One region of the Rahnella sp. R3(2024) genome, then DNA from elsewhere that is predicted to be linked to it. Evidence: predicted binding sites of a transcription regulator. Region 1 holds the regulator's gene; each other region holds the start of a gene.
What was found. The regulator Fur, encoded in region 1, represses iron uptake genes when iron is present. The targets are predictions, from matches to a motif close to ATAATAATGAGAACNACTATCAA.
Positions count from the first base shown of each region.

Region 2: the regulator Fur is predicted to act here: its motif matches at 2,552-2,574, upstream of ABSH60_RS03955 (Nramp family divalent metal transporter).
Region 3: the regulator Fur is predicted to act here: its motif matches at 2,564-2,586, upstream of ABSH60_RS00850 (TonB-dependent siderophore receptor).
Region 4: the regulator Fur is predicted to act here: its motif matches at 2,585-2,607, upstream of feoA (ferrous iron transporter A).

Region 1 covers NZ_JBHGBU010000001.1:3,461,172-3,465,389, reverse strand. The annotation lists gene ABSH60_RS15595 (methyl-accepting chemotaxis protein) at 1-212, opposite strand, end outside; gene fldA (flavodoxin FldA) at 631-1,158, shown strand; gene fur (ferric iron uptake transcriptional regulator) at 1,473-1,928, shown strand; gene chiQ (ChiQ/YbfN family lipoprotein) at 2,067-2,408, opposite strand; gene ABSH60_RS15575 (OprD family outer membrane porin) at 2,422-3,834, opposite strand.
Region 2 covers NZ_JBHGBU010000001.1:913,955-918,172, forward strand. The annotation lists gene mgrA (L-glyceraldehyde 3-phosphate reductase) at 1-625, shown strand, start outside; gene ABSH60_RS03950 (DUF2502 domain-containing protein) at 784-1,209, shown strand; gene ABSH60_RS03955 (Nramp family divalent metal transporter) at 1,281-2,510, opposite strand; gene ABSH60_RS03960 (NupC/NupG family nucleoside CNT transporter) at 2,920-4,107, shown strand.
Region 3 covers NZ_JBHGBU010000001.1:204,306-208,523, reverse strand. The annotation lists gene ABSH60_RS00850 (TonB-dependent siderophore receptor) at 299-2,416, opposite strand; gene ABSH60_RS00845 (glycoside hydrolase family 3 N-terminal domain-containing protein) at 2,800-4,218, opposite strand, start outside.
Region 4 covers NZ_JBHGBU010000001.1:1,847,127-1,851,344, reverse strand. The annotation lists gene feoB (Fe(2+) transporter permease subunit FeoB) at 1-2,128, opposite strand, end outside; gene feoA (ferrous iron transporter A) at 2,194-2,418, opposite strand; gene ABSH60_RS08400 (Tex-like N-terminal domain-containing protein) at 2,816-4,218, opposite strand, start outside.

The sequences.
Region 1 (4,218 bases):
CGGCTTAAGCGGGTTACGGTACGAAAATACTGATCATTTCCTTTGCTGATCAGCGCCATATTGTTGACGAGCTCAGAACTGTTGCGGGTGTTTTGCGTCAGCGTATTCAGTGAGTTGACGGTGTAAAGGGATACACCCGCCCACATAACGCAGAAAACGCCAAGAATGGTTAATAACGCGGCCCTGATGGTGATATTTTTTAAAAACTGCACGATATGCCTCTCTCGAAACATGACTGTTTCTGGTCTGAGGATTGAGGGGGATGCGGAGAATCAAGACAAGTAACCATCAGGCAAGTGCCCCAGGACATGTTTGAACACCTCTCCGGGCATCGATTTCTTTATTATGTTGAGATTGCTCTCGCATCATCTATCGGCGGGACGTGCTTAAAATTTAGTATTGTTAAGATATATTTCTTCACTTTGCTTTTAACCCCGTCAATTTTGAGGATTTTATCTGGATTAAAAGCACACGAAGGCGATACCACTTAAAAAGATTGCCCGATAAACTTATTCGTCAGTTAAGAAGGCGAGCAGAAGCATATTCTCCGCCTCACGAGTTTGCTATTATCAGCACTATTATTGCCTGCAATGTAGGGCTTATCATTGAGAACAAGAGGTTAGACATCTTATGGCCGTAGTAGGAATCTTCTTTGGATCCGATACAGGTAACACCGAAAACATCGCAAAAATGATCCAGAAACAACTGGGTAAAGATGTTGCAGAGGTGCATGACATTGCGAAGAGCAGCAAAGAGGATCTGGAAAAATTCGATATTTTGCTGATCGGTATTCCAACCTGGTATTACGGTGAAGCTCAGTGTGACTGGGACGACTTCTTCCCAAGCCTGGAAGAGATAGATTTCGAAGGTAAGCTGGTTGCGCTGTTTGGTTGCGGCGATCAGGAAGACTACGCAGAATATTTCTGTGATGCGCTGGGCACCGTGCGCGACATCATTGAGCCACGCGGCGCGGTGATTGTGGGTCACTGGCCAACCGAAGGCTATCACTTCGAAGCATCCAAAGGTCTGGCAGATGATAAACATTTCATCGGACTGGCTATTGATGAAGACCGTCAGCCGGAATTAACCAATGAGCGCGTTGACGCCTGGGTTAAGCAAATTACTGAAGAATTGAGCCTTTCAGAAATTATTGGCTAAAAACCCTGTTGGCCCTGAGGATTTATTCTACAATTGAAGGGCCAAACTATTACTGAAATTAACAATTTAGCCACAACAAAATTGTTACTTTCGGTGGTATCAAGGTACACTGAGTTCATCTGTTTTTTCTATCGATCAAGTCGTTGCATTGTCTTATGTGACTGGCATTTAGTGATCTTTATTAACAGGCTATCGTTTAGGGGATCGGCACACTTCCGTTAAAAGAAGGATCCTAATCGAAGAATTTTGTGCCGCTGATGCCACAGGCTCCATGCCTCAACTTGATTAGCACATAGTAACAGGACTGAATCCGCATGACTGACAACAACACCGCACTGAAGAAAGCCGGCTTAAAAGTCACGCTTCCGCGCCTTAAAATCCTGGAAGTGTTGCAAGCGCCGGAAGGTCATCACGTTAGTGCGGAAGATCTGTACAAACAATTGATTGATATGGGTGAAGAGATTGGTCTGGCGACGGTTTACCGCGTTCTGAACCAGTTTGATGACGCCGGTATCGTGACCCGCCATAACTTCGAAGGCGGCAAGTCCGTGTTCGAACTGACTCAGCAACACCATCACGATCACCTGATTTGCTTAGATTGTGGCCGTGTTATTGAATTCCGCGACGAATATATTGAAGGTCGTCAGCGCGAAATTGCTAAAAAACACGGTATCAAACTGACCAACCACAGCCTGTACCTGTACGGCCACTGTGAAGCAGGCGACTGCCGCGAAGATGACTCTTTGCACAATGATAAACCTGCGCAGTAATCTGCCGGGCTCGTTGATATCGACCTAAAATTAACCGCTGAAAAGCGGTTTTTTTATGCCCGTTTATCAGCTATGAAAGACATAAAAAACCCCGGCAAGCCGGGGTTTTCTGTCTCACCTTCAGGTAATTAATGAGGTCTACTGCACAGGCGCGGGTGAGTTATTGGCTTTAATTTCCTTCCAGATTTTTCCACAATCGGCGGCGTAAGCCTGCCCGTCACCGGTTTTGCGTGCCGTCAGGCAGCGCTGGTAATCCAGCACGCGTACCGTTTCCTGTTGTGCAAACTGCTGGTGAGCTTTCTCTTCCTTCAGAACGTTAAGAACCGCCTGGCAGGATGCAAGTTTGTCCGGCGAGCCTTCGGCAGTGTTGATGCAGGCGCTGTAAGCCTTGCGCAGTCTGGCATCTTCTGCCTGCCCTGACGTCTGGGAACAACCGGCCAGCAATAAAGACGTGGTCACGATCAGCAGTAATTTATTCATCGACATAGTGACCTCAGAAAATAGTGAATGGAGCGATAACGATAAATTTCACATCTTTTTCATCCTGGAAGATGTTGCCGTAACCACCGCCCCAGCTCGGAATATCTGAATGGTTGTCATACTGGGTGTAATGCAATTTGAACAACGTGCCTTTGGCGCGCCCTTCCTGAAGGGTGTAAAGCGCATCCAGACTCCACGCACTTTCTTTCAGACGCTGGCTTTGGTCATAAGCCGCATTGGTGCTTGGCTTGGCATCCCATGCATAAACATAAGAACCGCCGACCGCGAAGCCCGGCAGATCCCATTTCGCCAGATCATATAAAACACCGGCATATACCGCTTTTTCGCCGTTGGCGTTGAAGTCGGAACGGTTATCCCACCACACATCGAGACGACCATTGGACGAGGAATACGTTGGGGTCATACGCTGAAGGAAGTAGCCCTGATTCCCCTCCGCCTTGACCATCGTCCCTTCCAGACGCCAGTCAAACTGGCCGGTGGTATAACCGAACGTCAGAGCCTGCAACCATGCCAGCCCGTCGTACAAACTGTTAGGATCGTTTTTATCACTGATGCGGTCTTCTGCACCGTAGAACTGGTAGCTGGTGGTCAGCGGGTTACCCAGCAGATCCATTTTGTAAGAGGCTTTAGCGAAATACTGATCGACGTAGCTTTCCGCTTCGCCATAGGCGGCTTCGAGCACCAGATCATTTTTGAAGTCGTATTTCGCGCCCAGCGAGTGAATATAGGAAACACCGGTTTTTTTATCATTCTGGCGGAAATCATCCATTTCCAGGTGCCACGGTGATTTATATTCATCCGCCCACATGTAGGAGAAACTCAGTTCGCCCGGCTCGCCGAAATCATGTTTATATCCGGCTTCTGCGCCGCGATACGTGCCAGGCATGAAACTCCAGTGCGGCGCAATCAGGGTCTGGCCGGTCGGCTGAATGTAACCCGCGTGGCCCCAGAAGCCGCCGTACTTAAACTTACCGGCAGCTTTATACAGGCTGACTCCGCCTTTATCGCCAGAGTAATCTTCATCGTAGGCGTGATTTTTTGAGGAGAATGCAATTTCGTTCGGGTGGCCGCTGTCGCTGGCTTCGGCCATTTCAATTGCCGTGAAAGCCGCAACGTCGATGCCGAACATATCCCACGCATAACCGGAGGAGAAATCCAGATTCAGGTTGGCGGTGGCATGAGAAAGGTTAGTGGCGTACTTGTCGTAGTCAGGATTGTTGACGGTGACTTTAGAGCCGTCGGGGCGGGTTTCTTCTTTGGTTTTATTCAGATCTTTGCGATCACGTTCGCGCTGCCAGTAATACACGCCACCGGTGAGCGTCGAATCATCAATAAAGCCCGCCGCGTTTGCCTCTTCAGAAAACATTAATCCGCCACCCAATAAGGTGCCGGCCAGAGAATACATCACAGGTTTCAGATAAGCCGATCCCCTGCCCCGGTTAAGGTGCTTGTGCATAGAAATTCCTCATTTTTGACTAAAAAGTAACTGCAAAACCCAAACGGGTATTAAAAGCGGGCGTCAGAGACGTCACCGTAAAAGCAAGGGTAGAGTATTTTTCGCGACGCGAATTATCAATGAGTAATTCATCATTGATCTCTGAAATATGACAAAGTGCACATAAAGATGAAAAAGTATTACAGAAAGAACTTTGTGGGAATTAAAGCGAGGGAAAAAGTGAAAACAATTAAAAATCAAATAATTAAAAAGGATAAGTCTGTGGTTTACACGTTTCAGCTTTCAGCAATATTTAATCAGAGCCGCTAAAAAGTGAGCATCATAAACACATTA
Region 2 (4,218 bases), 2.5 Mb from region 1:
GAGCCTGAAACGCATGGGGCTGGACTACGTCGATGTCTTCTATCATCACCGCCCGGATCCTGATACGCCGCTGGAAGAAACCATGGCCGCGCTGGATTTGATCGTGCGCCAGGGTAAGGCGTTGTATGTCGGGTTATCGAATTATCCGGCTGACCGCGCCAAAGCGGCATTCGACATTCTCAAACAGCTGGGAACGCCGTGCCTGATCCATCAGCCGAAATATTCCATGTTCGAGCGCTGGGTTGTAGCCGATTTGCTCGATACGCTGGCAGATAACGGCGTCGGCTCCATCGCCTTCTCACCGCTCGCCGGTGGCGTGCTGACTGACCGCTATCTGGCAGGTATTCCGGAGGATTCCCGCGCCGCCAGCGGCAGTAAATTCCTCACCACCGATCAGCTGACCGAAGAAAAGCTGGCGAAAGTCCGTAAGCTGAATGACATCGCGCAGGCCCGTGGACAAAAACTGTCGCAGATGGCGCTGGCGTGGGTGTTGCGCGGCGACCGCGTGACGTCAGTGCTGATTGGCGCCAGTAAAACCAGCCAGATTGACGATGCGGTGGGCATGGTGGCAAACCGCCACTTTACTCAGGAAGAGCTGACTGCCATAGAAGCGATTTTAGTGTAAGCGTTTACCCTGACGGTGAAAAAACATCCCTTTATGGAGGCTGAGTAAGGATTCCGTTAAGGGTGGGTAAATCAATCAAAACAGGATTGCCCCCATAGAATAGCGGGTGCCTTCACCTTATAACTGTCAGCATAAATTATAAGGAATCTGGGGGCATCATGATTAAGCCTTTACTGTTCGGTACATTATTGTTCGCATTGCTTCCTGCCGCAGCGCCCGCTGTGCAGGCCAGCAGCTTTAGCCTGAGCACGCCTGGGCTTTCAATCAATATCGGTGACCGCGACCGTCGTGGTTATTACTGGGATGGGTATGACTGGCGTGATGCGGGCTGGTGGAACAATCACCGCGGGCGTTACTACGGTGAACGCAGCCATCGCGGCTATTACTGGGATGGCGGCCGCTGGCGGGACCGCGGCTGGTGGGATAACCGCTCTCATCATCGTCCGTCTCCGCCGCGCTATTACGGGCGTCCGCATTATGATCATCCTGGCCGCGGGCCAGATCGGGGTCATGGTCACGACAGAGGTCGCGGCCCGGACCGCGGACATGGTGACCACCGGGGTCATGGCGATCACCGCCACTAATCCGCGAAGATCACAGATAAAAAAAACGGGACAGTTTGCGCTGTCCCGTTTTTTTTGCGGCGATGCAGTGATTATTTCAGCATGCCGAACAGCAGATAGAGATTCAGGCTGACAACAATCAGGACGATCACCCGCCCTGCCCACTGCACGGTTTTGGTGTTGGTCATCTCACCCATCAGATGGCGGTTACCGGTAAATGCCAGCAGCGGCAACAGCGCCAGCGCAATCCCGAAACTCAGCAAGACCTGGCTCATTACCAGAATGCGCGTCGCATCCAGCCCCATCAGAATCACAATAAAGGAAGGCATCATGGTGACAACGCGACGCACCCAGATCGGAATGTAGAACTTCACGAAGCCCTGCATCACCACCTGCCCCGCCAGGGTACCCACTACCGTTGAAGACAAACCGGCAGCCACCAGGCTCAGGCCAAAAGTGGTAGCAGCGGCATGGCCGAGTAACGGTTGCAGTGTCAGATAAGCCTGATCCAGCTCGCTGATACCGCTGTGGCCGCTGAAGTGGAACGCGGCAGCGGCGGTCGCCATCATCGCCAGATTCACAAAACCGGCGATGGTCATGGCGATCCCGACATCCAGCTTAGTGGCAGAGTAACGCTGTTCTTTCGATGCCTTACCGGCCCGCTGGGTCAGTGAGGAGTGTAAATAGATGACGTGCGGCATGATGGTTGCGCCAAGCACACCGGCAGCCAGATAAACAGAATCACTGGTGGGCAGAGAAGGGATCAGCATCCCTTTGCCGAGCGCCAGCATGCTGGGCTGCGAGAAGAAGAGTTCGACGATATACGCCGCAGCCACAAACAGCAGCAAACCGGCAATCACCAGCTCAAGCGGTTTTTGTCCACGCTTTTGCAGACCGAGGATAATAAAGGTGGCAATGCCGGTAAGCACCGCGCCCTGCAACAGCGACACGCCGAGCAGTAATTTGAAACCGATCGCCGCACCGATGAATTCCGCCAGATCGGTCGCCATGGCGATAATTTCAGCCTGCACCCAGTAAGCCCAGACGGCCGGACGCGGAAAACGATCGCGGATATGTTCAGCCAGGTTTTTGCCAGTGGCGATACCCAGTTTGGCAGAAAGAAGCTGGATCAACATCGCCATGACGTTAGCCCAGACCACGACCCACAGCAGCTGGTAACCGTAAGAAGCCCCGGCCTGGATGTTTGTCGCAAAGTTACCCGGATCGATGTAACCGATGGCGGCAATAAAGGCCGGTCCCATCAGCGAAAATTTCATCTTTCTGGATGCGCGGCCTGAAGATTCGGTCCGGCTGTTAAACATAATGGATTAACCCCTACAATTATTACGCTTACACAAATATCGTCTAAATGATAATGATTATCAAGTGCATTTAGAAAAATTTGAGCGATGATTCTGATAGGCAGTAAGCGACGACGTGATAACTGTGTGGTTATTCGCCCGCCCGGCTTTCTCAATCCGGGCGCGCGCGCTTTCCTAAAACAGAGGCTGTTTGACCAGATTTAGAACGCATTACGGCACATGATAAAGCTAGCACAAGAAAGCAAATTGTGCCTATTTTTCTTAACATCTTGATTTTTTGTGTGGTGGAATGGGATTTGTTGCAATTCATGTCTGCAATTTCTATATTTGCAAGCGACTTCACGTTTTAAATGTACGCGTTACATAGAATGTCCGTCGAAATATAGCCTGCCTCTAATTTGGAGCACCCATGTCTAACATTTTGCACTTTGTATTAGCGTTGGCCGTTGTCGCAGTACTCGCTTTACTGGTGAGCCGTGATCGTAAAAGCATCCGTTTACGTTTCATCGTTCAGCTGTTAGTGATCGAAGTCCTTTTAGCCTATTTCTTCCTGAACTCATCTATTGGTTTAGGTTTTGTGAAAGGCTTCTCAGATATGTTTGAGAAATTATTAGGATTCGCTGCGGAAGGAACCGGCTTCGTATTTGGGGGCATGAGCGATAAGGGATTAGCGTTCTTCTTCTTGAAAGTCTTGTGTCCGATCGTGTTTATTTCCGCACTGATCGGTATTTTGCAACACATTCGCGTACTGCCTTTCGTCATCCGTATCATCGGTACGGTACTGTCGAAAATTAATGGCATGGGAAAACTGGAATCTTTCAACGCCATCAGTTCCCTGATTTTGGGTCAGTCAGAAAACTTTATCGCGTATAAAGATATTCTGGGCAAGATGTCTGAAAAACGTATGTACACCATGGCCGCTACGGCAATGTCGACTGTTTCTATGTCGATTGTGGGTGCATATATGACCATGCTGGAACCGCGTTTCGTCGTGGCTGCGCTGGTGCTCAACATGTTCAGTACCTTTATCGTACTGTCTCTTATCAACCCTTACAGAGTTGATTCGGAAGAAGACCTGCAGATCGGTAACACGCACCAGGGTCAGAGCTTCTTTGAAATGCTGGGTGAATATATCCTCGCCGGCTTCAAAGTGGCGATCATCGTTGCAGCCATGTTGATTGGTTTCATCGCACTGATTTCCTGCCTGAATGCGCTGTTCGACGTGGTATTCGGTATCACCTTCCAGGGCGTGCTGGGTTATGTCTTCTATCCGTTTGCATGGATGATGGGCGTTCCAAGCCATGAAGCCTTGCAGGTGGGCAGCATGATGGCAACCAAACTGGTTTCCAACGAGTTCGTGGCGATGCTGGATCTGCAGAAAGTGGCGGCTGAATTGTCACCACGCAGCGTCGGTATCCTGTCCGTGTTCCTGGTATCCTTCGCTAACTTCTCCTCGATTGGTATCGTGGCAGGGGCTATCAAAGGCCTGAACGAACATCAGGGCAACGTGGTTTCACGCTTCGGCCTGAAATTGCTGTACGGCTCAACGCTGGTCAGCGTGTTGTCTGCTTCTATCGCGGGTCTGGTACTGGCGTAAGTAAGCAAACGATTGAACGACAAAGAAACCCGCTTCGGCGGGTTTTTTTATGGCTGCAATTTGGTGCTGCAAAACAGGAAGGAAAAATGACAAAGTGCAGAAAGCAAAAAA
Region 3 (4,218 bases), 3.3 Mb from region 1:
CTGCTTTCAACCGGAGGAACAGTGTACGTTCACAGGCACTTTAATGAGACTCAGTATGTGTAACGAATCACATTTCAGGGTCGCTAATTATAAGGATTTATTTCAAACAGGCCAAAGCTTTCTCACGCTGTTGGAAAAGTTCCCTGCGCCGAAGGCATTTTTTGTGGAACTTCACACAATTCCTTCACAATTAAGCCGTTCTGCGTGGTCAGATACGCCTGCCCGGTCTGTTGTGGCAGGCGATTTCAGGGCATAAAAAAACCCTGATTTCTCAGGGTTCTTTCAACACGTTTAGCTATCAGAAATCATAACCCACGGTCGCGACCACGGTACGTTCCTGACCCCAGTAGCAATAGCTGGTGCCGTAACAGGCAGCGACGTATTTCTTATCGAAAAGGTTATTGGCGTTAAGCTGCACGAATGCGCCTTTCAGCTGCGGATTAAACTGCACCAGATTCATACGCAGTGATGCATCGACCAGCGTTGCGGAAGGCATGTGACGGGTGTTTTCGTTATCCGCCCATTGTGTACCGATGTAACGCACACCCGCGCCTAGATCCACACCGACCGGCGTATTGTACTGACCCCAGATCGACGCCATCTGTTTTGGCGTCACGTATGGCGTGTTGCCGTTATTCTGGCTGGCATCGCGAATACGCACTTTATTGTAGGTATAACCGGCCATCACGTTGAAGCGCTCGGTCACCTGTTTCTTGGCTTCCAGCTCCAGACCCTGTGAACGGATCTTACCCGCAGGTTCATAATAGCTGCCGACCACTACGCGGTTACCCACGTCATCCTGCGTCAGGTCATACAGTGCCGCGCTGTACATATCGGACGTGCCGACCGGCTGATATTTGATCCCCGCTTCGTACTGCTCACTCTGCATCGGCTTGAGCAGCGTACCATCAGAGCCTGGCAGGGCCGATGGTGTCATCGCCTGGCTGTAGCTGACGTAAGGGGAAATCCCGCTGTCAAAGGCATACAACAGGGAAGCGCGGCTGTTGAAATGGCTGTCTTTACGCTCGCTGCTGCTTTCTTTGCCATAGATACTTTCGTAGCTGCGGCTGTCGGTTTTCAGTGTGTCGTAACGGCCGGACAGGGTCAGGAACCACTTGTTCCAGTTCATTTCGTCCTGCAGATAGGTGCCCATCTGCTCGTAACGGTTTTTGCCGCGAGAAAGGCTGTAATAGTCCAGCGCATCGCTGCCAACACCGGTGTACGGGTTGAGCGTGCCTGCGATGGCGCCGTCAGATTTCAGATCATTGACGAAGTGAGAATAGTCGAAGCCCAGCACCACTTTGTGCGCCAGTTCGCCGGTGGCGAAATCGGCTTCAAGCTGGTTATCAATCGCGAAGGTATCCAGAGAGGATTTCTCACCGGAATAGTAGCGGTTCATCAACGTGCGGTCTGCGTTCCAGCCAGCCTGATACACCTGATCCAGTTCGGTATTGGAATGGGTGTAGTTGGCGTTCTGGCGGAAGGACCAGACGTCGTTAAACGCATGCTGGAATTCGTAGCTGTAGATCTGCTCCCAGCGTTTGAACTGGTTACGATCCGTTTCGCCGTCGAAGAATCCACGGCTCAGTTTCTGGCCATACAGGCTGCCGTCGGCAGGAACCGCGGCGTGATAACCGCCGGACGGATCTTTTTGCAGGTAGGCGCGCAGTAACAGGGAGGTATTTTCATCCGGCTGCCACATCAGCTGCGGGGAGATCGCATAACGCTCTTCGCGCTGGTGATCATACTGCGTATCACTGCTGCGGGTCATGCCGGTCAGACGAAATGCCCACTGGTCGTTGATCGCATTGGTGTAATCGAACGCACCGCCTTTGGTGTTTTGCGTCCCGCCGGACAGACGGAAATGGCCTTCTTCCGCAAACTGCGGACGCTTGGTGGTTTCAACCACGACGCCACCGGGAATGCTCTGGCCGTAAAGGGCAGAGGACGGCCCTTTCACCACATCAATACGTTCGAGGAACCACGGATCGACCTGAATGGAGTTATAGCTTGCGCCATCGCTCAGAATACGCAGGCCATCGAGGAATGTGTTGTTGACGTCACCACCGTGGAAGCCACGCAGGGAAATGGTGTCATAACGCGTTGCGCCGCCCGCAAAGTTGGTGAACACGCCTGGCGTATAGTTCAGCGCGGCATTGACGGTGGTGGCGTTCTGGTCGTCCATTTGCTGGCGGGTCACGACGGACACGGCCTGACCTGTGGTGATCAGTGGCTGATCGGTTTTGGTCGCACTTTTAGACGTTTTCGCGCTGTAACCCTGCGTCGGTGCATCTGCGGTATCAGCCTGAGAGGCTTTGATGACCACGGTATCTTCGGCGGCCAAAGAGGAAGCCGGAACAGCGACGGCCATGGCGCACAAAAGCACCGAGCGTTTGAGGGGAAAAGCCAACAACATATTAATAGTCCCTATAAATAACCCGATTAATGATCGAGTAATTAATTGATGCGTGTGTAAATAAGCCCAGAAGCCAACAGCGTTCCGCACGAAAACCCGTCCTGAATAAGGCGGGTGATAACGAAAACGAGACGAATGTTAAACTTAATGATAATTGTTATCATTATTATTTTACAAATTCAAGGGAACTTTACGACAAAAGTGTGAAGTGACGCATTTTTATCCGCATGAATCTGATGGTTTTTATGGTTTTGAGGCGAGTAATTCAGGGCAGGGAAGACGACGTAGTGGCCGGGCAGGTGGTGGGTAAATGGCAATGTGTCAGACAAACCCGCTGAAGCGTGCCCCGCCAAAAGACGGGACATTCTTAAGGGACAAGCAGGTTAACGCGCCAGCCCGAAGCCAATATCAAACAGCGGGTTTTCGCTGTCGTGCGGCATATCTGATTTCTGTCTGAGCACGGCATCCATGGAGGACGGCAGTTCGAACGGCAGTTTACCGGTATAGGCTTCGGTGCTGGTCAGGCGGGTAAACAGCACCGCATCGCTGACACCAAAGTTGCCGATTATGGCTTTCGCTTTGTCATTCACGTTGGTGAGAATGGCGGGGCGATCGAGATAAACGGTCACCACCGTCGGCACCGCATTGCTGGCTTTCACGATGGCCTGATAATCCGCATTGTCATCGGTATAGGCCAGTGAGCCTTCATGATGACGTTTGCCAAAGAACCAAGCTTTGTGCGGTTGTTCATACGGCGCATGAGCGCGGATCAGCGCAATATCTGCTTTTTCCGGCGTATCTACCACGGTGAAACCGGCAGCTTTTGCGGCCTGTGGTGCGATGCCGTACAGCCAGATTTTCTGGCCCTTCTTCAGCGGCAATGTGTCACCGGTGTTTTGCAGTAACACCAGAGAATGCCCTTGCGCTGAATCTGCTTCTTTCTGCCAGTCGGCACGACCCACGGTTTGCACGGCTTTTTGCACATCGACGTACGGATTTTCAAATAAGCCAGTGCGGAATTTCTGTTCAAGAATACGCACGACAGATTCATCAAGGCGCTGTTCTGTCAGTTGCTTTTCATTCACCGCGTTAACCAGCAGCTGTGAATCGGTCACGCCGCCAAACTGATCGACACCTGCCAGCACCGCTTTTACGAAACGCTGCTGCGGTGTCAGGGTTTCAACGCCCCAGGACATGCCGCCCGGCACTGGGTCTTTGCCTTGCGGCGAACCGTTCAGACATTCGCCTTCGCAATTACTGGTGATCAGCCAGTCGCTCAGCACCACGCCTTTAAAGCCGTATTGCCCGCGCAAAATATCGGTGAGCAACTGATGGCTGAACCCCGCACCGACCTGTTCCAGCGGTTTGCCTTCAAAGGAAACATCTTTCAGGATCGAATAAGTCGGCATGACGCTGGCGACATTGGCTTCAAATGCGCCGGTGAACGGATAAATATGCTCTTTCAGATTGTTGCCGGGAAAGACGGCATTTTTGCCATAGACGTTGTGGCTGTCGTAGCCGTTTTCCGCCGCGCCGTAGCCGACCCAGTGTTTCACTACCGAAATCACGCTGCCCTGATTCAGACCGTCGGCGCCGTTTTGCATCCCTTCCACGTAGCCGCGCACCATGTTGTGAACGCGGGTCGGATCTTCGCCAAAGGTGCCGCTGATGCGCGCCCAGCGCGGCTCGGTTGCCAGATCGGCCTGCGGCGAGAGCGCTTCACGAATACCGACGGCCAGATATTCCTGACGCACGATATCGGCATAGCGGCGGGTGACTTTCTCGTTGCCAATGGCCGCCAG
Region 4 (4,218 bases), 1.6 Mb from region 1:
TCGCCAGAGAATACGCCACGTTCAGCCCCCAGAAGATGGAGAACGTCATCCAGCTGCGGCTGGTTTCACGGGCGATAGCGCCCATCACCGATACGCAAGGCACATACAGCAGCACGAAGATCAGATAGCTGTAGGCCGAAATCGCTGAGCCAAATTTGCTGCTCATCACGCCCATTGAGCTGACGCCCATCTCGCCGTCGCCTTTACTGGCTTCGATCGGGTTGGAGAGCACGCTGATGCTGAAGGTGTCTTTCAGGCCCTGCCAGGTTTCGTTTACGGCCCCGCGCAGTTCGTCGGGCAGGTTGAAACTGGCGGCGTCGAATTCTTCATTGGTGATGTGTTCAGCGGTGTAGAGCGTGTTCAGCGTACCGACCACCACTTCTTTCGCCATCGCACCGGTCACCAGGCCGACGGTTGCCTGCCAGTTGTCAGGGTGCACGCCCATCGGTGAGAGCACTGGCGTCAGCACTTTACTGACCGATGCCAGCGCGGAGTCATTGATGTTATTCACCGCCTTACCGCTGAAAGAGAAGCTGTTCAGCGCGCCGATGAAAATACTCGCAATCACAATCACTTTACCGGCACGCAGCACGAAACCTTTCAGACGCTGCCAGGTTTGCAGCAGCAGACTTTTCAGATGCGGAACGTGGTACACCGGAAGTTCCATCACAAACGGCGAGGCTTCACCGCGCATGATGGTGTATTTCAGCAGCAGACCGGTCAGGATGGCGACCACAATTCCCAGCAGATACAGCGAGAAGACAATCGACGCGCCATCCTGGCCGAAGAACGCGGCGGAAAACACGGCGAAAATCGCCAGACGCGCGCCGCAGGACATAAACGGCGCCATCATGACGGTGATAAGGCGTTCACGCGGCGCATCCAGCGTACGGGCACCCATAATCGACGGCACGTTACAGCCGAAACCGACAATCAGCGGCACGAAAGATTTGCCAGGAAGACCGAGCGCCTGCATCAGTCTGTCCATTACGAAGGCCGCGCGGGCCATGTAACCGGAGTCTTCAAGGAAGGAGAGGAACAGATACATCATGCCGATTTGCGGCACCAGCGGCAGCACGGTGTTGATACCGCCACCAATCCCCTGTGCCAGGAAAATGGTCAGCCACTGCGGGAAGTGCAGGGTAAATCCGATCCACTGCGTGCCCTGAATGAAAATCGCCGCTGAGCCGATATCGAAAATCGGTTGCAGCGCGCCGCCGATGTTGATCGCCAGAACGAACATCAGGTACATCACCAGCAGGAAAATCGGCACGCCGAGGAAACGGTTGAGGATCACGCGGTCCAGCACCTGCGTCAGTTTATTCGGCGCGGTGAGATGCGAGTTACTGATGTCGGCACTCAGGGCGGCAATGCACTGGTAGCGCGCATCGGCGATCAGCAGCGCGGGGTCATCCAGTTGCTGCGCGGCGAGCCGGGCTTTCACTTCTGGCAGCCGCTGTTGCGCGTTACCCGCGTGGCTCTGGCTGTAAATATCGCCTTCGAGAATTTGCAGCGCCAGCCAGCGACGCTGTTGCAGCGCCATTTCTGCCGGCATATCGCTGGCGAGCGCGTCCACTTCCTGTTGCAGAATGGGATGGTAAACCACGCGCTCCATAGCGGTGGCGGGCGGCAGCTGGTCGATAGCCGCTTTCAGCTCTTTGATGCCTGACGCGCGTGTCGATACCAGCGCGATCACCGGGCAACCCAGACGCGCGGAGAGCGCCGGGATATCAATATGGATGTTCTGAATGTTGGCGATGTCGAGCATGTTCAGTGCGACGATGCAGGGAATGCCGAGTTCGAGCAGTTGCAGCGTCAGGTAGAGATTGCGCTCAAGGTTCGAGGCATCCACCACGTTGATCATCAGATCGGCGTCGCCGCTAAGAATGTAGTGGCAGGCAATTTGTTCGTCGAGCGAGGTTTGCTCGGAAATGGTAGTCAGGGAGTAGGTGCCCGGTAAATCCACCAGCGTGACTTTGTGTTCTCCGGTGGCGAACTGGCCTTCTTTGCGCTCGACGGTCACGCCAGCCCAGTTGCCCACGCGTTGGCGTGAACCGGTCAGCTGATTGAAAAGGGTCGTTTTACCTGAATTGGGATTACCAATCAGGCCAATGGTCAGTGCTTTCATACGTTCAGATCTACGTGTGAGAAAGGAGAAACGCGCAGGGGATCAGAGCGACCTGCGCAAAAAGGTCAGGCCAGCATTTCGAGTTTGAGCAGATCGAGATCTTTTCTGCGAACCACCAGACTGGTGCGGCGGGTTTCGATTTGTACCGGGTCGCCCATCGGCGCCACGCGGATGATGTTGAAGAATGACCCTGGCAGCATGCCGAGCGACAGCAGTTTCTGGCGGTAGGCCGGGCTGATCTCATGAGAAAAGCCGGTGATTTTGTAAGCACGTTTTGATTGAAGTTGCATAGTTCCTCGCGAAGCGTTCAGGCATGTTGGGGGCAGCGTGACAAATGCTACGCCGCGCTTCCGTGCCCGGTGATCCCACTTAGTTGGAAATACTGCTCAGAAATTGTCCCTGGTGCAAAATGTCAGTCTGAAACCGACGGCGTACTGAATACGCAAAGTAGTACAAACGAAAATAGTTATCATAATTAGTACGCATGAAGAGACAAAAAGAAAAGAGGCGTGCCTCTTCACGGTTGTCCCTACCGCGTCGCTATCCTATGCCTGTGCAAAGGCCGATTTATTGATTTACCGCAGTGATTGATTCAATAGGAGAGACTTTAAAAAGTGTCGAAATAAAGTACATAAAAAAAGCCGCTAAAATTCAGCGGCTTTCGGTTGGCAGGAGAAAACGAAAAAATTAGCGTTTTTTGCCCAGTGCGGCGGCCAGCGCATCGGCCATCGCGTTATTGCCCGCCGGTGCCGCATTACGGCCTGCCGGCTTGTTTTGAGCGGGACGTTTCTGCCCATCGCGCGGGGTGGCCGCAGCCGGTGCCGATGAACGGCGCGCCGGTGCTTCGCCCGGTTGCTCGTCCAGACGCATGGTCAGCGCAATACGCTTACGTTGCAGATCGACTTCCATCACTTTGACTTTCACGATATCGCCGGCTTTCACCACGGTGTGCGGATCTTCGACGAATTTGTTTGCCAGAGATGAAATGTGCACCAGACCGTCCTGATGAACGCCGATGTCCACGAATGCGCCGAAGTTGGTGACGTTGGTGACGGAGCCTTCGAGGATCATGCCCGGCATCAGGTCATTCATGGTTTCCACGCCATCGGCAAAGGTCGCTGTCTTGAACTCAGGACGCGGATCGTGCCCCGGTTTTTCCAGCTCTTTGATGATGTCGGTGACGGTCGGCACACCAAATTGTTCATCGGTGAATTCGCTGGCTTTCAGACCGCGCAGCGCATTGGAATCGCCCATCAGATCTTTCAGTGCCAGCTGCGTCGCGGCCAGAATACGTTCGACCACCGGATAGGTTTCCGGGTGAACCGTTGAGGCATCGAGCGGGTTGTCGCCGTGATTGATACGCAGGAAGCCCGCGCACTGTTCAAAGGCTTTCGGCCCCAGACGGCTGACTTTCAGCAGTTGTTCACGGTTACGGAACTGACCATTTTCATCGCGCCAGTTAACAATATTCTGCGCCATCATACGGGTCAGGCCAGCCACGCGAGTCAGAAGCGGCACCGACGCGGTGTTGAGATCCACACCCACGGCGTTCACGCAGTCTTCGACCACGGTATCGAGTTTTTTCGCCAGCTGTGACTGGCTGACATCGTGCTGATACTGGCCGACACCGATAGATTTCGGGTCGATTTTCACCAGTTCTGCCAGCGGATCCTGTAAGCGCCGGGCGATAGACACCGCGCCGCGAATGGAAACGTCCAGATCCGGGAATTCCAGCGCGGCCAGCTCGGAGGCGGAATACACCGACGCACCGGCTTCACTGACAATCACTTTCTGCGCTTTTACCGCCGGGAACTGTTTTTGCAGCTCGAGGAAGAAACGTTCCGTTTCGCGGGACGCGGTACCGTTACCGATCGCCACCAGCTCAACATTATGTTTGATGCACAGCGCGGCAACCTGCTGCGCGGCTTTGGCCGCCTGTCCGGTATGGGGATAAACCGTGTCGATATCCACCAGTTTGCCGGTGTTATCCACAACGGCCACTTTGACACCGGTACGCAAGCCCGGATCGAGGCCCATGGTGGCGCGCATCCCGGCGGGTGCCGCCATCAGTAAATCGTGCATGTTGCGGG